Regions from separate parts of the Streptomyces sp. NPDC055239 genome, predicted to be linked through region 3. Evidence: riboswitches for the same ligand, from Rfam matches in the RefSeq annotation. Region 3 holds a riboswitch; each other region holds the start of a gene.

Region 1 (5,466 bases), on a different contig from region 3:
CGACGACATGCGCCGTCGTACCTCACCCACCGATTCGGCCTTCTCCGGCAGCATCACGCTGTCACCTCCCGTCGCGGTGCGAGCCGGTGCGCGGCCAGATCGGCGACGAGGTTCACGGCGACGGCGGTGCCCGCGAACAGGAGCGCGTACGTCTGCACTTGGGGCAGGTCCCGGTTCTGCACCGCCTCGACGAAGCCGCTGCCGAGGCCGCGGAATCCGAACACCGCCTCCACGAGCACGGCGCCGCCAAGGAGCCCCTCCACGCACCGGGCGTACTGCTGCGCGGCAGGGCCCAGGGCGTTGGGCAGCACGTGGCGCAACACCACCGTGCGTTCCCGCATGCCGAGCAGCCGTAGATGCTCGGCGACAGGACCGTGCCGCTCGGCCGCCACCCCGACGCGGATCTGGCGTGCCAGATCACACAGGTGCCGGGCCGTCAGTACGGTGACGGGGAGCACCAGGACGGTCGGCTCCGCCAGCAGCGCGGCCGTGTCCATGCCGACGGCGGTGGCGGGGAGGAGTCCGGCCGCCAGGGACACCGATGCGACGAGCAGCAGCCCGAGCACGAACTCCGGGACGGCGTGCAGCAGCACGGCGGCGGCGTTCAGCGTGCGGTCGGTGCGGCTGCCCTCACGCAGCCCGGACAGGGTGCCGAGCAGCGGCGCCACCAGGGTGACGAGGAGCAGCGCCGGTACACCCAGGAGCAGCGTCACCCCGGTGCGGCGAGCGATGTCGTCGCCCACCGGAAGGCCGGTGGTCAGGGAGTTTCCCAGGTCGCCGGTGAGCAGCCGCCCGAGCCAGTGCAAGAAGCGGGCCCAGGCAGGCTCATCGAGACCCAACTTCCCTCTCAGCGCCGCCACTTGTTCCGGCGTGCCGAGTTCGCCGCGGAGCACGTCGGCGGTGTCGCCGGGAAGGAGCGATCCGACGGCGAACACAGCCACCAGTACGCACAGGCACTGGACCAGTGCCAGGAGCGAACGCCGCAGAATGTAGGCGCGCACCTCAGCCGACGCGGACCCGGTCGAAGCGGGCCCAGTCGTGTGAGTTCGGCGGTGCCGCACGCAGGCCGCGGACGGACCGGTCGATGGCGTCGGTGGCATCCGAGAAGGCCCATACAAGGAGTCCGGACTCGTCGCGGGCGATCTTCTGGGCGCGGGCCAGCAGGCTCAGCCGGTCCTGCTCGTCACGGGTGGTCCTGGCTCGCTCGAGGAGCGCGTCGAACTTCTTCGAGGCGTACTGCGTCTGGTTGCGGGCCGCTCCGCCGCGCACCCGCTGCTGCAGGAAGTCGGAGACGGGCAGGGTGGAGGTGGTGTTGAAGGCGGCGACGCCCTTCGTCCTGATCTCGGAGAAGTAGGCACTGGAAGCACGGGTGTTGGCCGTCAGCTTCAGTCCGACCTCGCGCAGCTGCCGCGCCATCAGATCCGCGGCGGGCTCCCACGCGGCGTCGACGGAACTCGTCTCCACGGTGATGTGCAGACCTTCGGCCCCGGCCTCCTTCACCAGTCCGCGTGCCTCGTCGACATCCCGTGCACGCTGCTTGATGTCGTCCGGGTAGCCGCGCAGGCCCATGCCGAACAGGTCGTCGCCGGTCTCACCGTGGCCGGCGAGCGCGATACGCACCAGCGCCGCCCGGTCGATGCCGAGCTGTACGGCCCGCACGAGGCGTGGATCGTTGAACGGCTCGCGGCCGGTGCGCAGGAGGAGTTGCTGCGCGGTCGCACGCTCGGCCGTCAGCAACCGGGTCGAGCCCTCCTTCTTGAGCCGTTCCACGGAGGATCCGGCCATGTCGGCGGCGTAGTGCACCTGTCCGGACAGCAGTGCGTTGAGCCGCGCCGACTCGTCGTTCGCCGGGACGATCTCGAGCTCGGCGATGTGCGGAGCGCCGTCCCAGTGGTCGGCCCAGCGCCGGTAGCGGGCGGTGCCTCCGGGTGTGAACGACACGTAGGTGAAGGGTCCTGAGCCGACGGGCTTGCGGAAGTCCTTCGTGCCGTCGGGGATGATCTCGGTGCCGGGCCCGGCGAGAACGGTGGGGAACTCGAAGTTCGGCGCCTTCAGTTTGAAGACCACGGACCGTTCGCCGTCGGCCTTGCTCGCGGCGAAGTCGATCGAGGAGAGCAGCACTTGCGAAGGCGAGCCGGTGTCGGGGTCGGCGGCGCGGCGGTAGCTGTAGAGGACGTCTTTCGCGATGACGGGCTTCCCGTCGTGGAATTCCGCCGCGCGCAGGCGTATGCGCCATCGCGTGCCGGAGGCGTCGCTCTCCCATGACTCCGCGAGCCGTGGCCGGACGGACATGTCGTCCGCGTACGTACCGAGCGTGTCGTAGAGGGCCTTGGCGCGGGCCTGGTCGACGAAGTTGGGGGCTACGTGGGGGTCGAGGGTCTCCTGGGAGCCGCCCGACGTGAACGCGGCACGGAACCGGTCGCTTGCTCCCCCGTCCTTCCCGTCCCCGCCACAGCCGGTGAGCAGGCCGGACGCGGTAAGGGCCAGGGCCCCTCCGGCGGCAAGCACCCCTCTCCTGCCGGGTTCAGGGCGCTGCTTCGGCTCCGTCCGGGCATACGTGATCACAGTCGATCCTCTCCGGGGTGTCCTCGCCCCTGCTGTCAGATCGGCGACGGATCAGTCTCCTGACTTCCGGATCGTCGCTCGCCTCCGCCTTCCCGTCCGCGTGCGCGAACAGTGGCGTGCGGGAGGATCGCTCCCCGGTCACAGTGGCGGGACCGCGCCGGATTCACACCGGCTTCCTGGTTCCCGTCGCCTCGTGTGCTCATTGTGGCCTACGAGTTGTCGCGTACGAGGCGGCGGCGTGAGGGAGGCGTACTCCAGCGGTGCGGACGGGTCGATCGACACATCGAGGGGAGCGGGTTCGGCACCGGAGCGGACCAGCAGGTCACCGACGGCGGCGATCATGGCGCCGTTGTCGGTGCAGAGCGTCATCGGCGGCACCCGCAGCTCGATGCCCGCGGCCCGGCAGCGCTGTTCGGCCAGGGCCCGCACACGGGAGTTCGCGGCCACTCCGCCGACCACGATCAGCGTCTTCACGTCGTGGTCGCGGCACGCCCGCACGGCCTTGCGGGTGAGGACGTCGGCGACGGCTTCCTGCAGCGCGGCTGCCCCGTCGGCGACCGACGGCTCCGCGCCGCGCCGCCGGTGCTGCTCCACCCAGCGTGCGGCGGCCGTCTTCAGCCCGGAGAACGAGAACGCGTACGGGTCGTCCCCGGCCCGGGTCAGCGGGCGCGGGAAGGTGACCGCGCCGGGGTCGCCGTCACGCGCGGCGCGGTCGATGGCGGGTCCGCCCGGATACGGCAGACCCAGGATGCGGGCGACTTTGTCGAAGCACTCACCGGCCGCGTCGTCGAGCGTGTCGCCCAGGTGCTGGATCGGCTCACGCACCAGGTCCGGGACCAGGAGCAGGGACGTGTGGCCGCCGGAGACGATCAGGACCACACACGGCTCGGGCAGCGGGCCGTGCTCGAGGGTGTCGGCGGCGACGTGTCCGGCCAGGTGGTGCACTCCGTACAGCGGTACGTCCGCCGCATAGGCCAGGGACTTCGCACCGGCGAGGCCGACCTGGAGGGCGCCGGAGAGGCCGGGTCCCGTGGTGACGGCGACGGCGTCGATCTGCCCAAGGCGCAGACCGGCGTCCGCCAGGGCCTGTCGTACGACCGGAGTGAAGGCGTGCAGATGGGCGCGGGCGGCGATCTCGGGCACCACGCCTCCGAAGCGGGCGTGTTCGTCCATGCTCGACGCCACCACGTGGGCAAGGAGTCTTCCGCCCCGCACGATGCCCGCGCCGGTCTCGTCGCACGACGACTCGATCCCCAACACCACCGGTTCGCTCACTGCGACCCTCCTTCTGCACATATTCTCTAGTTGCAATATATGTGCAATAAGGGGGTGGTCATTCCCCCACGGACTCCGTCACCGGCTCCAAGGGGAAGTGGCACAGGGCGGTGTGGGAGTCGGACGCGCCCGCAGTCTCCCGGACGACGAGCGGCGGAGCCTCGTTGGCGCACAGGTCCTCGGCGCGCCAGCACCGGGTACGGAAGCGGCAGCCGGAGGGGATGTCGAAGGGCGAGGGGATCTCCCCCTGGAGCTGGATCTCCCGGTCGCCGGTGGCGCGGGAGGCGTCCAGGACCGGTGCGGCCGACATCAGCGCCGAGGTGTAGGGGTGCTGGGGCCGGTCGAAGACCTCCTCGGTGTTCCCGTGCTCGATGACCTTGCCCAGGTACATCACCGTCACCCGGTCGGCGATGTAGCGCACCACGGACAGGTCGTGGGAGATGAACACGTACGCGACACCGAGGCGTGAGCGGAGTTCCGACAGGACGTTCAGGACCTGCGCCTGTACGGACAGGTCGAGCGCGGAGACGGGCTCGTCACAGACGATGAGGTCGGGGTCCAGGGCCAGTGCGCGGGCGATGCCTATGCGCTGGCGCTGCCCTCCGGAGAACTCGTTCGGGTAGCGATGGGCGTCGCTCTCGCGCAGGCCGACCAGGGCGAGGAGTTCGCGGACGCGCTTCTCCCGGGCCTTCGGGCCCGGCACGACGTCCCGGTGGGTGCGCCAGGGTTCGCCGATCAGGTCGGCCGCCGACATGCGCGCGTTGAGGGAGGCGAAGGGGTCCTGGAAGACCATCTGGACGCGGCGGCGCCAGGCGAGGAGTTCCTTGCCGCGCAGGGCGAACGGGTCGGTGCCGTCGAACCGCACCGTGCCCGCGTCGGGCCGTTCGAGCCCGAGCAGGACCCGGGCCAGGGTGGACTTGCCGCAGCCCGACTCGCCGACGAGCCCGAGGGTCTCTCCCCTGCCGAGCTGTACGTCGACGCCGTCGAGCGCCGTCAGTCGGCGACGGCCGCTGCCGAAACTCTTGGTGACGCCGCTGACCTCGAGCAGCGGCCGGGCTTGGGCTGCCTCCGATGCGGCGGCGGTAGCTGCGGGAACTGCGGCGGTGGCTCGGGGCTCAGACATCGGCCAGCTCCTCTGAGAAGTGGCAGGCGGTCGCACGGCCCTCGCCCGACGGACGCAGCACCGGCCGTTCCCGGACACAGCGTTCGCGTACCAGCGGGCAGCGGTCCTGGAAGACGCACCCGGGCGGCACCGCGCTCAGCTCGGGCGGGCTGCCGGGCACGGCGGGCAACGGGCGCCCCCGTACGGCGTGTTCGGGGACCGAGTCGAGCAGTCCACGGGTGTAAGGGTGGCGGGGAGCGGAGAAGACGTCCCGCACAGGGCCGTTCTCCACGACCGTGCCCGCGTACATCACGACCACGTCGTCCGCGCGCTGGGCGACCACGGCCAGGTCGTGGGTGATCAGGACGAGAGCCATGTCGCGTTCGTTCTGGATGTCCCGCAGCAGCCGCATGATCTGCGCCTGCACGGTCACGTCGAGCGCGGTGGTGGGTTCGTCGGCGATGAGCACGTCGGGCTCCAGGGCGACGGCCATCGCGATGAGCAGCCGCTGCCGCATGCCGCCG
Region 2 (5,466 bases), on a different contig from region 3:
GCCGAGTTGGGCGGAAGGGTCGGGATCACCGACGTCAGGGCATCGAGTCGCGCCCCGATTCCGATCCGCCCGACGGAGTCCGGCGGGCCGCGGTACGACTCTGACACCGGCACTCAGTGCCAACAACCGGGGAAAGCTGCCAACTTCTGCGCATCTTCCGACGCCGTATTGCCAAGTCTGTTAATGCCTGGAGTCCCGTTCGCGTGGCTACCATCACGGGCAGTGCCGACGAGGGTGATCGTGACCGGACAGGAGCCACGGGTGAGCAAGACGTACGCGGGAGCGCGGCTGCGCAGGCTGCGGGAGGAGCGCCGCATGAGCCAGGCCGATCTGGCCCGGTCCCTTGCCATCTCGCCGAGCTATCTGAACCAGATGGAGCACGACTCCCGGCCGCTGACCGTGCCCGTGCTGCTGCGGCTCACGGAGGCGTTCGGCGTCGACCCGGGCTTCTTCTCCGAGCGCGACACGAGCCGTCTGGTGGCCGACCTGCGGGACGCCCTCACCGGAGAGGTCTCCGCGGGCCGGGTGTCCGCCTCCGACCTCTCGGACCTGGCATCGCGCATGCCCGCCGTGGCGACGGTCCTGGTGGACCTCGGACGACGGAACCAGCACCTCACCGAACAGCTCTCCGAAGCCGCGGAGGGGCGGGGGCCGGGAACGGCGGCGCAGCCCCGCTCCGCGCACGAGGAGATCCGTGAGTTCTTCTACCGGCGCCAGAACTATCTGCACGACATCGATCTCGCCGCCGAGCGGTTCGCCGCCGAGATCGGCGTACGCCCCGGCGAGGTCGTACGCGCCCTGTCCGCGCGCCTCGCCGAGCGCCACGGAGTGCGCCTGGCCGCGGACGCCCAGGAGCTCCTGCACCACTACGACCCGACGGCCCGCGTCCTGCACCTCTCCAACCGTCTGCGCCCCGGCCAGCAGGCGTTCCGGATGGCCACCCAACTCGTGCTGCTCGAATACGCGGACGACATCTCCGCGCTCGCCTCGGAGGACTTCGGCCAGGAGACCGCGGCCTGGCCGCTGGCCCGCATCGGCATCGCCAACTACTTCGCCGCCGCGCTGATCCTGCCCTACCGCCGCTTCCACACGGCCGCCGAGGAGTTCCGCTACGACATCGAGCGTCTCACCGACCACTTCGGACTCGGCTACGAGACGATCTGCCACCGCCTCAGCACCCTGCAGCGGCCCCGGCTGCGCGGTGTGCCCTTCTCCTTCGTGCGGGTCGACCGGGCGGGCAACATGTCGAAGAGGCAGTCCGCCACCGCCTTCCACTTCTCCCGCGCGGGCGGCACCTGCCCGCTCTGGAACGTGTACGAGGCGTTCGCCGCGCCCGGCCGCATCCACGTCCAGGTGGCATCGATGCCGGACGGGCAGCGTTTCCTGTGGACCGCACGAGCGGTCACCCGGCATCGCGGCGGCTGGGGCGAGCCCGGCAAGACCTTCGCCATCGGCCTCGGCTGCGAGATCCGCCACGCCTCACGGCTCGTCTACTCCGACGGCCTCGACCTCGACAGCGCGTCGTCCGCCGTGCCCATCGGCATGGGCTGCCGTCTCTGTGAACGTACGGACTGCCCACAGCGGGCGGTGCCACCACTGGACCGCAGCCTGGCGATCGACGAGAACAGCAGCACCTTCGTGCCCTACCCCGTGGCCGTGAAGCGGGCGGGCATCGAATGAGGGGGTGGACGCCGAGTGAGGGGGTGGACTTACTAGGACGTCCAACTATATCTTCGTGACACAAGGTCCGCGGTGCAGGGAAGCCGGTGTGAAACCGGCACGGTCCCGCCACTGTGACCGGGGAGTGTGCTGCCATCCACACGCCACTGGCGAGGTCTGCCGGGAAGGCGGGCGCCGCGCGTAGATCCGGGAGTCAGGATACCGGCCGCGGAACGTTCCGTGTTGTCCACGAGGATGGAGCAGACACGCATGGCACCGGTACGTACCCACGACCCTGGTGATCCGGCGGAGCGCAGTCAACTCACCACGCGCTCATAGGACTTCGCGACCTCCGGCACTCTTCCTCCACGCCTGACGGTCCCGACGTCCCCTGTCCCGCGGCTCACCCCGGCAGCGCACACACCCGTGCGCCCCGCCGGCGGCTCGCCGTGCCCTCCCCGGATCGCACCTGACGAGAGCAGGCACCCATGGTCCGTGAACTCACGCATTTCATCGGCGGCAAGCACACCGCCGGCACGTCGGGCCTCTTCGGCGACGTGTACGACCCCAACACCGGCACCGTCCAGGCCCGCGTACCGCTCGCGGGCCGGGCCGACACCGAGACGGCGATCACTGACGCCGTCAACGCACAGCAGGAGTGGGGCCGTTGGAACCCGCAGCGGCGCGCCCGCGTCCTCCTGCGCTTCCTCCAACTCGTCGAGGCCGAACGCGAATCCCTTGCGCGGATGCTTTCGGCCGAGCACGGCAAGACCGTGGCCGACGCGCACGGCGACCTTCAACGCGGCCTGGAGGTCGTGGAGTTCGCCGCCGGTATCCCGCACCTGCTCAAGGGCGAGTTCACCGACAACGCGGGTACCGGCATCGACGTGCACTCGCTGCGCTCCCCGATCGGAGTCGTCGCCGGGATCACCCCCTTCAACTTCCCCGCCATGATCCCGCTGTGGAAGGCCGCGCCCGCCATCGCCTGCGGCAACGCGTTCATCCTCAAGCCGTCCGAGCGCGACCCGTCCGTGCCCCTGCGCCTCGCCGAACTGTTCCTCGAGGCAGGCCTGCCGCCCGGCGTCCTGAACGTCGTCAACGGTGGCAAGGAAGCCGTCGACACCCTCCTGGAGGACCCCCGCGTCGGCGCGCTCGGCTTCGTCGGCTCCACTCCCGTCGCCGCGCACATCTACGCCACCGCCGCCGCCCACGGCAAGCGCGCCCAGTGCTTCGGCGGCGCCAAGAACCACATGATCGTCATGCCGGACGCCGATCTCGACCAGGCCGTCGACGCCCTCATCGGTGCCGGATACGGCTCGGCGGGCGAGCGCTGCATGGCCATCTCGGTGGCCGTGCCCGTCGGTGAGGAGACCGCCGACGCGCTGGTCGCCGCACTCAAGGAACGTATCGGCGCGCTCCGCATCGGCCGCAGCGACGACCCCGAAGCCGACTTCGGCCCGCTGGTGAGCAGGGACGCGCTCGACCGGGTCCGGCGCTACGTCGACATCGGCGTGAACGAGGGCGCCGAACTCGTCGTGGACGGTAGGCAGTTCGAGCTTCCGGACCATGAGAACGGGTTCTTCGCCGGAGCATCGCTCTTCGACCGGGTCAGTCCGCGGATGCGGATCTACCGTGAGGAGATCTTCGGGCCCGTCCTGTGCGTCGTACGGGCCGCCGACTACGAGGAAGCCCTGCGGCTGCCCAGCGAGCACCCGTACGGAAACGGGGTCGCGATCTTCACCAGGGACGGCGACACCGCCCGCGACTTCACGCGCCGCGTCGACACCGGAATGGTCGGAGTGAACGTCCCCATCCCGGTCCCCGTCGCCTACCACACCTTCGGCGGCTGGAAGCGCTCCGGCTTCGGCGACCTGAACCAGCACGGCCCGGACGCCATCCGCTTCTACACCCGCACCAAGACCGTCACCTCGCGCTGGCCCTCAGGGGTCAGGGAAGGCGCGAGCTTCACCCTGCCCACCATGGGATGAGCGCCATGACCAGCGCATCGCTCACCCAGGACCAGCAGGCCCTCGTCGAGACCACGCTCGACTTCGCGGAGGACCACCTGGCTCCCCGTGCCGTGCAGTGGGACCAGGACAAGCACTTCCCCCTCGACGTACTGCGCAAGGCGGCCGGGCTCGGGCTCGGCGGGGTGTACGTAGGGGAGGACGCGGGAGGCAGCGGCCTCAGCCGGGCCGACGGCGTCCTTGTCTTCGAAGCCCTCGCCTCCGGCTGCCCGTCCATCGCGGGCTACCTCTCCATCCACAACATGGTCGCCTGGATGATCGACACCTACGGCGACCAGGCGCAACGGGCACGGTGGCTGCCCCGGCTGTGCTCCATGGACGACCTCGGCAGCTACTGCCTCACCGAACCGGGCACCGGATCGGACGCCGGATCCCTGAGCACCCGGGCGGTCCGCGACGGCGACAGCTATGTCCTGACCGGGGTCAAGCAGTTCATCTCCGGTGCGGGTGCCGCGCAGGTGTACGTCGTCATGGCGCGCACCGACGGCGAGGGACCCCGGGGGATCTCCGCGTTCGTCGTCGAACGGGACGACCCCGGGCTGTCGTTCGGCCCCGACGAGAAGAAGATGGGCTGGAACGCCCAGCCCACCCGCCAGGTGATCCTGGACGGCGTGCGGGTCGACGCGGACCGGCTGCTCGGCCGGGCCGGCAACGGCTTCCGGATCGCCATGAGCGGCCTGAACGGCGGTCGGCTCGGCATCGCCGCCTGCTCCCTGGGCGGCGCCCGCAGCGCCCTTGACAAGAGCCTGTCGTATCTCGCCGACCGGGAGGCGTTCGGCGCCCGGCTCCTCGACGCGCAGGCCCTGCAGTTCCGTCTCGCCGACATGGCGACCGAACTCGCCGCGGCCCGCGCCCTGGTCCACGAGGCAGCCAAGGCTCTGGATCGCCGTGACCCCCAGGCGCCGCAGCTGTGCGCGATGGCCAAACGGTTCGCCACCGACACCGGCTACTCCGTCGCCGATCGCGCCCTCCAACTGCACGGCGGATACGGCTACTTGAACGAGTACGGCATCGAGAAGATCGTCCGCGACCTCCGTGTCCATCAGATCCTGGAAGGAACCAACGAGATCATGCGCGTCATCGTGGCCCGAGGCCTGACGGAAGCACTGCGGTGACGGCGGCCAAGGACACCGAGCACGCTGTCCTGCTCCGGACCGAGGGCCGCGCGGCCCACCTCACGCTCAACCGTCCCCAGGCCCTCAACGCCCTCACCCACACCATGGTGCGGCGCATCGACGAAGCGCTCACCACCTGGGAGAGCGACCCTGCCGTACGGACCGTGGTCGTCCAAGGCGCAGGCGGGCGCGGTCTGTGCGCGGGCGGCGACATCCGTTCCATCTACGAGGACGCACGTGCGGGGACAGCCGCCTCCGCCGACTTCTGGCGCGACGAATACCGGCTCAACGCGCGCATCGCCCGCTACCCCAAGCCGTACGTCGCCGTGATGGACGGGATCGTGATGGGCGGCGGCGTCGGAGTCTCCGCGCACGGCGACGTCCGCATCGTCACCGAGCGCTCGCGCATCGCGATGCCGGAGACCGGCATCGGCTTCGTCCCCGACGTGGGCGGCACCTACCTGCTGGCCCTGGCCCCCGGTGAACTCGGCACCCACCTGGCGCTCACCGGCGCGCAAGTCGGCGCCGCCGATGCCCTGTTGTGCGGGCTCGCCGATCATTTCGTGGCCTCTGGCGACATGCCCAGGCTGCTTGGCGACTTCGCCACGCAGCCGGTCTGGGACGCCCTCCAGATGTACGTGCGCCAGCCGCCGCCCGGCGACCTT
Region 3 (5,466 bases):
GCGTCGCCGCCGCGTCCTGGCCGAACACGAACGCGTCCAGGGTGCGGGCATGCGCCAGGCAGATGACGAGCGCGACGACGAGCACCGCCCCGCACAGCCAGACGTCCGTCCAGCCCACCCCGCTCAACGAGCCGAGCAGCCAGAACAGGACGCCCCGCGTCGTCTCCGCGTCGCCCGCCGTGAGGATCACGAAGGAGGTGAGCGCGGAGAAGAGCTGCATCGCCGCAACGCCGGAAAGCACCACCCTGTCGGTGCTCCCGCCCAGGGTGTGGCTGAGCAGCAGGACGAGGGCGAACGAGCAGAGGGCCCCCACGAAGGCACCCGCCGAGATCGACACCACTCCCCCGCCGACCCCCAGGACGACGATCGCGACCGCCCCCGTGGAAGCGCCCGAGGAGACGCCGAGCACGAAGGGGTCGGCCAGCGGATTGCGCAGGAGGGACTGGAGGACCGTTCCGCACACCGCGAGGCCCGCGCCGCAGACCGCAGCGAGGAGCGTGCGCGGCATGCGCAGGTTCCAGACGATGCCGTCCCGGATGGGCGTCAGCTCCGCCTCGCCCCAGCCGAGGTGGGCCGCCACCGCCGACCACACGTCCGGTACGGAGATGTCGGCGGGGCCGATCGTGACGGCCACCGCCACGGAGAGGGCGAGGGCGGCGAGTCCCGCCGTCCAGAGCAGTATCTGGCGCACACCGCCCGCGAGACCGGCACGGGAACCGACGTCAGGGCCGACACCGACACCGACACGGGCACGGGCGCCGACACCGGCGCCACCCCTCACTTGTCGAGCCCGAACTCGCGCAACGCGTCGGCGACTTGCTCCACGCCGTCCACCGTACGGATCGTCGGGTTCATGGCCTGGCCGCTCAGCAGCACGTACCGCTTCTTCTTCACCGCGGTCAGGTTCTTGGTGACCGGGTTGGACTCCAGGAACTCGATCTTCTTCTTCGCGCTCTCGGCCGTCTGCGACTTGCGGGTGAGGTCGCCGATGACCAGGACGTCCGGGTCACGGTCCGCCACCGTCTCCCAGTTGATCTGGGGCCACTCCTCGTGGGTGTCGTCGAAGACGTTCTTCGTGCCGAGCTCGCGGGTGATGATGCCCGGCGCTCCGCAGCAGCCCGCGATGTAGGGGGCGTCGGAGTTGGCGAACCAGTAGAGGAGCGAAGTGTCGGACGCTTCGATCTTCTCCGTGGCATTCGCCACCCGGCCCTTGAGCTCCGTGATCAGGCGTTCGCCGCGCTTCTCGACCCCGAAGGCCTTGGCCAGGTCCCGCACCTCGCCGTACACCGTGTCCATGGTCAGCGTCTTGACCCGCTTGCCGTCGCCGTCACCGCTGTTGTCCTTGCCCGCGCAGTCGGACGGCGAGACGTAGGCGGGTACGCCGAGTTCGGCGAACTTGGCGCGGTCCGCGACGCCGCCCTTGCTGACCGTCGCCAGGAAGGACGCGGTGACGAAGTCCGGCTCCTTGGCGAGGACCTTCTCGAAGGAGGGGTAGCTGTCGGCGATCCGGGGCACCTTGGCGTTGTCCTTCTCCAGACCTCCCAGCACCGGGTCCGTCCAGGTCCCGGTGCCGACCATGCGGTCCGCGAGGCCGAGGGAGAGCAGGATCTCGGTGGAGCCCTGGTCGAGGGAGACCGCCCGCTGCGGCGGCGCCTTGATCTCCGCCTTCTTGCCGCAGGAGGTCAGGGTCAGTGGATAGCCGTCGGCCTTCTTGCCCGCCGCCGACGTGGCGGAGGAATCCGACGAGCCGCCGCAGGAGGTCAGAGTGACGGCCAGAGCCGCGCTGAGGAAGACGGGCGTACGTACGCGACGGGCTGCACTGCGAAGGACGGGTATACGTACACGACGGGCTGTGGAGGACACACGATCCCTTGAGTCTCACGGCTCATACGCGGAGCCTGGCCTGCTTCGTCACCTCCGCCGCTCGGTGCGCGGGCGAAGGCGCCAGCAGGTCTTCGGACTCGGGGATCGGCCGGACGGGGCGCCTTCCCAGGCGTCCGTGGACGCCCAGTGGCCGTGGCCCCGCCCGTACCCCCTCACCGCTGCGCGTCAGTTCCGGATTCGCACCGGATTCCCTGGCCCTGGTGTGGGTCGACTGGCGTCCGCAAGCTATCACGCGAGGTCAGGACGCCCCACAGAATGCCTGGTCAAGACGCCTGGTCAGGACGCCTCGTCGGGCCTCGGTGCGCCGCGGTAGGTGCCGAAGGACCACTTGTTGCCCTCGGGGTCGGCGATCGCGAACTCCCGGCTGCCGTACGGCTGGTCCTCGATCTCACGGATGATCTTGACCCCTGCGGCACTGAGCCGCTGGTAGAGGTCGTCCACGTGATCGGTGACGACGTACGCGCCGAAGGTGCCCGGCTTCAGGCACCAGTCCTGCGACTTCTCGTCGTACGAGCCGAGCATCACGGCGCCGCCCTCGGGCCAGTCGAGCTCGGCGTGGGCCACGCGGTCGCCGTCCTCGTAGACGGCGGTGCGCAGGAAGCCGACCGTGCCGACCAGGAAGTCGATCAGGGCGGGGGCGTCGTTGGCCTGGAGCGACGGCCAGACATCGGGGGCGCGCCCGGCTGAAGCGGAGGTGGGCTGGGACTGAGGCTGCTTCTTCTCGTTGGTGTCCATGAGTCCTACTCTTCGCCCCCGCCATGGCTCCCGGCTTGGATATTCCGGCACTCTTCGGCCAGCCAGCCGCTGGGGCTCACCCCGGTGTACTGCCGGAAGTCCCGTACGAGGTGGGAGTGGTCGTAATAGCCGCAGTCGGCGGCGACGCGGGCCAGGTCGGGGGCGCCGCCCGAGGCGACAGGGCGTACGACGGCGTTGCGGGCGCGCTGGAAGCGCATCAGGCGGCCCGCCTGCTTGGGGCTCAGGCCCGTCTCGGCACGGAAGAGCGTGGTCAGGCGGCGTTCGCTGAGCGCCACGTGCCGGGAGAGGCCGCGCAGGGTGCCGACGCCCCGGTGCCGGGCGAGCCAGGCCCAGGCCTCGGCGACCTCGGGCCGTACGGCTCCGTCCGCGTCGGCGTCGGTCACGCGCTGCCTCAGATACGCGGACAGGGAGGCGAATCGCTCCTCCCACCCACCCTGCTCGCACAGCAGCTCCCGTACATCCACGGCGCGGCGCCCCATCACCTCCGCGCCGGACGTCACCAGGTCTCCGGTCAGCTCCGAGGCCGGGACGCCGAACAGGGCGCGGGCGGCGAGCGGATGCACGGCGAGCTGGATGCCCGCCTCGTGCTCGGGCCGCACGACGTACGCCGGGGACTGGTGCAGGCCGCCGAGGACGATGTCCGTGCGGATGGCGTCGGGGCCGACCGCCTGCTCGGGGCTGTGGCCGGTGGCGACGGGGCCGTCCAGCGAGAAGATCAGCGTCAGGTACGGGGACGGCAGGCCGCGGTGCAGGCCGGGCCGCTCACCCGCCGTGCGGTAGCCGACGGCGGACACCACCATGTCGTCGAGCCGCGGAGCAGCCCGAACGAACTCGCGGGAGACGGTCTCCATGCCATCCAGTATGCGACCCACTGCGCGATGAGCACCGCTCAGAAGCAGGCCCGAGCAGCCCGGAAGGCCCGGCAGGCGTCCCATCCCACTACCCGCCCACGGCCGACCCATGCCCGTTCCGTCCGGTGATGTCGATCATGGGAATCCGCTGTCCCACCCCATACGATGACCCGCCGCTCCGGACGGGGCGCAGACCGCTCTCAGGGGGCACAAACCATGACAGTAAAGGCAAAGGGCAAGCTGGCCGTACTCGGCACGGCGGGCGCGCTCACCGCGGCCGTCCTCGCGGGCACGGCCCTCTGGCCGAGCACGGACGCGACGGCCGCGGACGCCTCGGCGAGAACCGCCGCGAAGACCTCCAAGGCCACCGCCGAGCTGAAGCACTGGCCCAAGCCGGTCGCCAAGAAGCTGGGCAAGGTCATCGCGAAGAACGAGCACAAGGGCGCGTACGCCGTCTTCGACGCGGACAACACGACGTACCGCAACGACCTGGAGGAGTCCCTCCTGCCCTTCCTGGAGATGAAGGGGGTGCTGACCCGCAAGTCGATGGACCCGTCGCTGAAGATCATCCCCTTCAAGGACACGGCGAAGCACAAGGAGAGCCTCTACAGCTACTACCTCCGGCTCTGCGACATCGACGACCAGGTCTCCTATCCGTGGGCCGCGCAGATCTTCTCCGGTTTCACGCTGAAGGAGCTCAAGGGGTACGTCGACGAGCTCCTGGCCTATGACAAGCCCATCCCCGCCGAGTACTACGAGGACGGGAAGCTGACGAAGACCGAGGTCAAGAAGCCCGAGTTCTTCACCGGCATGCAGGAGCTCTACAACTCGCTGCAAGGGCACGGCATCGAGGTGTACGTCGTCAGCGCGGCCAGCGAGGACCTGGTGCGGATGGTCCTCGCCGACCCCAAGTACGGCTACAACGTGAAGCCCGAGAACGTCATCGGCGTCGGCCTGCAGCTCAAGGACCGCAAGACCGGCGAGCTCACCAGCTCCCGCAAGGAGATCGCGGAGGGCCGCTTCGACGAGAAGAAGCTCGCCAAGCGCGAGCTGACGCCGAACCTGTGGGCGCCGCTGACCTGGTACCAGGGCAAGCCCGCGGCCATCAACACGTACATCGACGAGTGGAAGAAGCCGATCCTCGCGGCGGGCGACACCCCGGTGAGCGACGGCCCGATGCTGTTCCACTCGGCGGACGTGGCGCACGGCGGGGCGCGGGTCTGGGTCAACCGCAAGGACTCGTACATGAAGCAGCTGAACGAGATGAAGCAGAAGAACGCCGACCGGCAGCGGGAGCTCGGCCAGAAGGTGACCGCGGACAAGCGGTGGCTGACGGTGGTCCCGGACGAGATCCGCTAGACCCCCATACCCCCCCATAGGTCCCCATAGGTCCACAGGGACGTCTAGCCGTCCCAGGTACGTCTGAGTCGCTTCCGCCGGGTGCCGCGCCCGCCCCGCCCGCTCGGCGGAAGCATGGCGCCCGGCGGCCCCGGCGCGTAGAGCACCTGCCAGAACACCGTCGCCGCGAGCACCCAGACGAGCCGGCCGACGCCGATCCCACCCCCGAAGGCGCCTCCGAAGAAGCCCAGGGCGAGGGGCACGAGCGTGCGGGGAAGGCCCCAGCCGAGCAGCCGCCGTACGCCGTACGCCGTCGGGGGCACTCCCGCAGCGCGGCGAAGGCGTCCACCGCGTTTCAGAACCGTCGTTCAGAACCGTCCTTCAGAGCGGCTTCGGCTCCTCGGCGTTCACCACCCCCGAGGCGATCGCCTCCGTCAGCGCCGCGTGGTCCTGGGTGTTCTGCACGGCATAGCGCAGCGCGAAGTCCGCGATCGCCCGGTCGAACGTGTCGGAGCCGCCCAAGTAGGCGGCCATGGCCACGCGGTCGCCGGAGCGGGCGTGGGCGCGGGCCAGGGCCGTGCCGCAGAGCCGGGCGTAGGAGCGCAGCTCCGACGCGGACATGGCCTCGACGTCCGCG
Region 4 (5,466 bases), on a different contig from region 3:
TCAAGCCCAAGACGGCGGTGGCCATGTCCGCCGTGCTGAACCTCGTCGGCGCTTTCCTGTCGGTCGAGGTCGCCAAGACGATCTCCGGCGGAATCGTCAACGAAGACGGACTGAAGACAGAGGTGATCTTCGCCGCCCTGGTGGGCGCGATCCTCTGGAATCTCCTGACCTGGCTGGTGGGCCTGCCCTCCAGTTCCTCCCACGCGCTCTTCGGCGGCCTCATCGGCGCCGCGGTCATGTCGATGGGCTGGTCGTCGATCAACGGCGGCACCGTCGTCACCAAGATCCTGATCCCCGCGATCGCCGCGCCCCTCGTCGCCGGCATCGCCGCGACGCTGGCCACGCGTCTGACGTACCGCATCGGACGCAACACCGACACCAAGGCGACCGCCAAGGGCTACCGCACCGGTCAGATCGCCTCCGCGGGCCTCGTCTCGCTGGCGCACGGCACGAACGACGCGCAGAAGACCATGGGCATCATCACGCTCGCCCTGATCACCGGCGGCGTCCTGAACCCGGGCGCCAACCCACCGATGTGGGTCATCGTCTCGGCGGGCATCGCCATCGCGCTCGGCACGTACCTCGGTGGCTGGCGCATCATCCGCACCATGGGCAAGGGCCTCACGGACCTCGCGCCGCAGCAGGGCTTCGCCGCCCAGACCAGCGCCGCGACCGCGATCCTGGCCTCCTCGCACATCGGCTTCTCGCTCTCCACCACCCAGGTCTGCTCGGGCGCCGTGATGGGCGCGGGCCTCGGCCGCAAGGGCGGTGTGGTCCGCTGGTCCACGGCGACGCGCATGTTCGTCGCCTGGGGCCTGACGCTCCCGGCCGCCGGTCTGGTCGGCGCGGGCGCCGAGTTCCTCACCAAGCAGGGCCCCTGGGGCATCGCGGCGACCGCCGCGCTCCTGGTGACCGGCTCTGCCGTGATCTGGGTGCTGTCCCGGCGCAACGCCGTCGACCACACGAACGTCGCCGACGACGAGATCCGCAGCTCCTTCGCGGACGAGCCGGCGGGCGTCGTGACCACCGCGATCGCCGCCGTCTCTCCGCCGCCCACCGGGTCGGCCGTGACGAGCCCCGACGTCGACCTCGTCAAGGCCACCATCCAGGCCCCGGCCCCGACCGGCACCGCGGCGGACCCCGCCCGGCCCGCCACGGTGTAAGGACAAGTCAGCATGAACATCGACTGGGCAGCTCTCGGCTCCGTGTTCGGAGTCAGCCTCGCGGTGACGGTGGCCCTGGTGGGCCTGTTCACCCTCGGCATCGTCGGCCTCTCCAAGCGCGAGACGGCAACGTCCGGCGCCACTTCGACCGCTTCCGCCGCTTCCACGGCGGGCGGGCCCCCGGTGGCGGCACGCACGGGCGCGTACGTGTGCTTCGCGCTCTGCGCGGCGGCGGTGGCGTACGGGATCTATCTGATCGTCGCCTGACGATCGCAGCTCCGGGTGGGGTGCGGGACGCTTCGGCGGCCCGCACCCCACCTCTGTCTGTGGGCCTCGGCACACTCTCCCGCCCCAGGTCAACGGCAAGTTGACGGGCGTTCGCGGGCGTGGTGGACTGCCGGAGCCATTACGGCGGCAGAAGAGGAAGCCGGTGCGAATCCGGCGCGGTCCCGCCACTGTCATCGAGGAGCTGACTCAGCCGGCTCCTCGGAAGCCAGGAACTCTCGCCGCCGATCTCGTCGAATCAGGGCGCGGACACCCTGAGTGAGGACATATCGCCATGCGCGGCCGCCCGTTGCCGGTCTCTGTGCCCCCGCCTGTACAGGCCGGGCCCCTCGCTCCCCTCCGCGTCACGGCCGGCTGAAGCCATGCGTGCCGATCGCGACTTCGCGTACGGCGCCGCCGCCGGCCTCCTCGGTGATCTGTTCCTCGGCGATCCTCGCCGCGGGCATCCGGTCGCCGCGTTCGGCCGGGCCGCCGGTGCCGTAGAGCGTGTGCTGTGGCGTGACCACCGCGGGTGGGGCGCCCTGCATGCCGTGGTGTGCGCCGGGGGTGCGGCAGGTGCCGCCGTCCTGGCCTCTTCTCTTGTACGTGACTCACGCGCCGCATCCGTCGCGCTGACCGCCGCCACCACCTGGGCCGTCGTCGGCGGGACCTCGCTGGGGCGCGAGGCGCGGGCCGTCGGCGGTGCGCTCGCCGCCGGGGACATCGAGGTGGCACGGGAGCGCCTTCCGCATCTGTGCGGCCGTGATCCGCAGTCCCTCGACGCCGACGGCATCGCGCGGGCCGTGGTCGAGTCCGTCGCCGAGAACACGTCCGACGCGGTCGTCGGCGCCTTGGTGTGGGGGGCTCTCGGCGGGGTTCCCGGGCTTGTCGCCTTCCGGGCCGTGAACACGCTCGACGCCATGGTCGGGCACAAGTCGGTGAAGTACCGGCGGTACGGGTGGGCCTCCGCGCGGCTCGACGACGTACTGGGGTGGCCCGGAGCCCGGCTCACCGCGGTGCTCGCGGCTGCCGCCGGAGACGCGCCGCGCGGTGCCCTGAAGGCCTGGCGTGCGGACGCGGCCAAGCATCCGAGCCCCAACGCGGGGCCCGTGGAGACCGCCTTCGCAGGGGCGTTGGGGGTACGGCTCGGGGGGACCCTCTCGTACGGAGGCCGCATCGAGCACCGGCCCGTCCTGAACGGGGACGGGCGGGACGTCGAAGTCGCCGACATCGAACGGGCCGTGAAGCTCTCGCGCCGGGTAGGGCTGCTTGCCCTGGGGGTCGCGGCCGTGGTGAGCACTATGCGGAAAGGCAGGGTCTGATGAGTGGTGGGCTGCTCGTTGCCGGGACCACGTCCGATGCGGGCAAGAGCGTGATCACCGCCGGGATCTGCCGGTGGCTGGCCCGCAAGGGGGTCTCCGTCGCGCCCTTCAAGGCACAGAACATGTCCCTCAACTCCTTCGTCACGCGCGAGGGCGCCGAGATCGGGCGGGCCCAGGCCATGCAGGCGCAGGCCGCCCGGGTCGAACCCAGCGCACTGATGAACCCCGTGCTGCTCAAGCCGGGCAGTGACCGCAGCAGCCAGGTCGTCCTCATGGGAAAGCCCGTGGGCGAGATGAGCGCGCGCGGCTATCACGGGGGGCGCCAGGAACAGTTGCTCTCCACCGTCGTGGGATGCCTCGAAGAACTTCGGGGCGGCTATGACGCCGTGATCTGCGAAGGCGCGGGCAGTCCCGCCGAGATCAATCTGCGGCGTACGGACATCGTGAACATGGGGATCGCGCGGGCCGCCCGCTTCCCGGTCGTCGTGGTCGGCGACATCGACCGAGGCGGCGTCTTCGCCTCCTTCTTCGGTACGACCGCGCTGCTCAGCGCCGAGGACCAGGAACTGGTCGCCGGTTATCTCGTCAACAAGTTCCGTGGCGACGTCTCGCTGCTCGAACCCGGGCTCGACATGCTTCATGAGCTCACCGGGCGGCGTACGTTCGGCGTCCTTCCCTTCCAGCACGGCCTCGGCATCGACGAGGAGGACGGCCTTCGGGTGTCCCTGCGGGGCGCCGTGCGGGAGTCCGTCGTCGCTCCCCCGGTCGGCGAGGACGTGCTGCGGGTCGCCGTCTGCGCCGTACCGCTGATGTCGAACTTCACGGACGTGGACGCCCTGGCCGCCGAACCCGGCGTCGTGGTGCGGTTCGTGGACCGCGCCGACGAGCTCGTCGACGCCGATCTCGTCGTCGTACCCGGCACGCGCGGCACCGTCCGCGCCCTTCAGTGGCTGCGCGAGCGCGGCCTCGCGGACGCCATCGCGCGGCGCGCCGCCGAGGGGCGGCCGGTGCTCGGGATCTGCGGCGGCTTCCAGGTGCTCGGCGAGCACATCGAGGACGACGTCGAGTCGCGGGCGGGAGCCGTGGACGGGCTCGGCCTGCTGCCCGTGCGCGTGCGGTTCGCCCGCGAGAAGACCCTCGCGCGCCCGGTCGGCGAGGCGCTCGGCGAACCCGTCGAGGGGTACGAGATCCATCACGGCGTCGCCGAAGTCCTGGGCGGAGAGCCCTTCTTGGACGGCTGCCGAGTAGGCGAGGTGTGGGGCACGCACTGGCACGGCTCCCTGGAGAGCGACGCGTTCCGGCGCCGTTTCCTGATGGAGGTCGCCCGCGCCGCCGGGCGCCGCTTCGTGCCCGCGCCCGACACCAGCTTCGCCGCACTGCGCGAGGAGCAGCTCGACCTGCTCGGCGACCTGATCGAGCAGCACGCGGACACGGACGCGCTGCTCCGCCTGATCGAGACCGGCGCCCCGCCCGGCCTCCCCTTCATCGCACCCGGGGCGCCCGCACGACCGGCGGAGGGGGACGGGTGAGAGCCGCTGCACCCTGGGCGAGAGCCGCTGCCCCTTGCCCCGCCCTGAACCACGTAATGGAGGCCTTGTGAGTACCCCCTATCCGTTCACCGCCCTCGTCGGACAGGACGACCTGCGGCTCGCCCTGCTGCTCAACGCCGTCTCGCCCGCCGTCGGCGGTGTGCTCGTACGCGGCGAGAAGGGCACCGCCAAGTCCACTGCCGTGCGCGCCCTTTCGGCCTTGCTGCCGCAGGTACCCGTCGTCGCCGGATGCCGCTTCTCCTGCGCCCCGGCCGCCCCGGACCCCGCCTGCCCCGACGGTCCGCACGACGCCGGCGGCGCTTCGGTGCGCGACGCGCGGATGGTCGAACTGCCCGTAGGAGCCTCCGAGGACCGCCTCGTCGGGGCGCTCGACATCGAGCGGGCGCTCGCCGAGGGCGTGAAGGCCTTCGAGCCGGGTCTGCTCGCCGACGCCCACCGCGGCATCCTCTACGTCGACGAAGTCAACCTGCTGCACGACCACTTGGTCGACCTGCTGCTCGACGCCGCCGCCATGGGCGCCTCGTACGTCGAGCGCGAGGGCGTGTCCGTGCGGCATGCGGCGCGGTTCCTGCTCGTGGGCACCATGAACCCCGAAGAGGGCGAACTGCGACCGCAGTTGCTCGACCGGTTCGGGCTCACCGTCGAGGTCGCCGCATCGCGCGAGACCGATCAGCGGGTCGAGGTCGTGCGCCGACGGCTCGCGTACGACGACGACGCGGAGAACTTCGCCGCGCGGTGGCACGAGGACGAGTCCGCGCTGCGGGACCGGATCGTCGCGGCGCGTGCGCTGCTTCCCCACGTGCGGCTCGGGGACGGTGCGTTGCGGCAGATCGCCGCCACCTGTGCGGCCTTCGAGGTCGACGGGATGCGGGCCGACATCGTGATGGCGCGTACGGCGACGGCGCTTGCCGCCTGGGCCGGACGCGACGACGTACTCGCCGAGGACGTACGGCAGGCCGCTCTCCTCGCGCTCCCGCACCGGCGCCGTCGCAACCCCTTCGACGCGCCGGGCCTCGACGAGGACAAGCTCGACGACACGCTGGAGCAGAACGGCGACGACGGCGACGGGGACGGCGGGGACGACGACCCCGACGGCGGCGGTCCCGATGGAGGCGGGCAGCCGCCCCAGGACGGACCCGACGCCCCCGAGGCACCCGATGCCCCGGC

The links. A riboswitch is a leader RNA that binds a small molecule or an ion and turns the genes downstream of it on or off. The one in region 3 is predicted to bind cobalamin.
Region 1: it holds a riboswitch for cobalamin, as region 3 does, so the genes downstream of both, ACWFRJ_RS30045 (ABC transporter substrate-binding protein) here and ACWFRJ_RS10580 (ABC transporter substrate-binding protein) in region 3, are expected to answer to the same signal.
Region 2: it holds a riboswitch for cobalamin, as region 3 does, so the genes downstream of both, ACWFRJ_RS22605 (CoA-acylating methylmalonate-semialdehyde dehydrogenase) here and ACWFRJ_RS10580 (ABC transporter substrate-binding protein) in region 3, are expected to answer to the same signal.
Region 4: it holds a riboswitch for cobalamin, as region 3 does, so the genes downstream of both, ACWFRJ_RS26005 (cobalamin biosynthesis protein) here and ACWFRJ_RS10580 (ABC transporter substrate-binding protein) in region 3, are expected to answer to the same signal.

Annotation. Positions count from the first base shown of each region.
Region 1 covers NZ_JBSGRD010000011.1:2,649-8,114, forward strand. Annotated here, with positions in the region: gene ACWFRJ_RS30035 (ABC transporter permease) at 1-54, opposite strand, end outside; gene ACWFRJ_RS30040 (ABC transporter permease) at 54-1,001, opposite strand; gene ACWFRJ_RS30045 (ABC transporter substrate-binding protein) at 1,003-2,508, opposite strand; cobalamin riboswitch at 2,600-2,784, opposite strand; partial or broken gene tsaD (tRNA (adenosine(37)-N6)-threonylcarbamoyltransferase complex transferase subunit TsaD) at 2,800-3,828, opposite strand; gene ACWFRJ_RS30055 (ABC transporter ATP-binding protein) at 3,899-4,963, opposite strand; gene ACWFRJ_RS30060 (ABC transporter ATP-binding protein) at 4,956-5,466, opposite strand, start outside.
Region 2 covers NZ_JBSGRD010000007.1:41,550-47,015, forward strand. Annotated here, with positions in the region: gene ACWFRJ_RS22600 (short-chain fatty acyl-CoA regulator family protein) at 262-1,680, shown strand; cobalamin riboswitch at 1,734-1,904, shown strand; gene ACWFRJ_RS22605 (CoA-acylating methylmalonate-semialdehyde dehydrogenase) at 2,148-3,647, shown strand; gene ACWFRJ_RS22610 (acyl-CoA dehydrogenase family protein) at 3,653-4,801, shown strand; gene ACWFRJ_RS22615 (enoyl-CoA hydratase/isomerase family protein) at 4,798-5,466, shown strand, end outside.
Region 3 covers NZ_JBSGRD010000002.1:982,180-987,645, reverse strand. Annotated here, with positions in the region: gene ACWFRJ_RS10585 (FecCD family ABC transporter permease) at 1-691, opposite strand, end outside; gene ACWFRJ_RS10580 (ABC transporter substrate-binding protein) at 778-1,836, opposite strand; cobalamin riboswitch at 1,930-2,115, opposite strand; gene ACWFRJ_RS10575 (VOC family protein) at 2,161-2,619, opposite strand; gene ACWFRJ_RS10570 (helix-turn-helix domain-containing protein) at 2,625-3,491, opposite strand; gene ACWFRJ_RS10565 (haloacid dehalogenase-like hydrolase) at 3,708-4,850, shown strand; gene ACWFRJ_RS10560 (hypothetical protein) at 4,895-5,152, opposite strand; gene ACWFRJ_RS10555 (DUF2252 domain-containing protein) at 5,211-5,466, opposite strand, start outside.
Region 4 covers NZ_JBSGRD010000008.1:344,698-350,163, reverse strand. Annotated here, with positions in the region: gene ACWFRJ_RS26015 (anion permease) at 1-1,163, shown strand, start outside; gene ACWFRJ_RS26010 (hypothetical protein) at 1,176-1,430, shown strand; cobalamin riboswitch at 1,537-1,688, shown strand; gene ACWFRJ_RS26005 (cobalamin biosynthesis protein) at 1,811-2,749, shown strand; gene ACWFRJ_RS26000 (cobyric acid synthase) at 2,749-4,278, shown strand; gene ACWFRJ_RS25995 (putative cobaltochelatase) at 4,346-5,466, shown strand, end outside.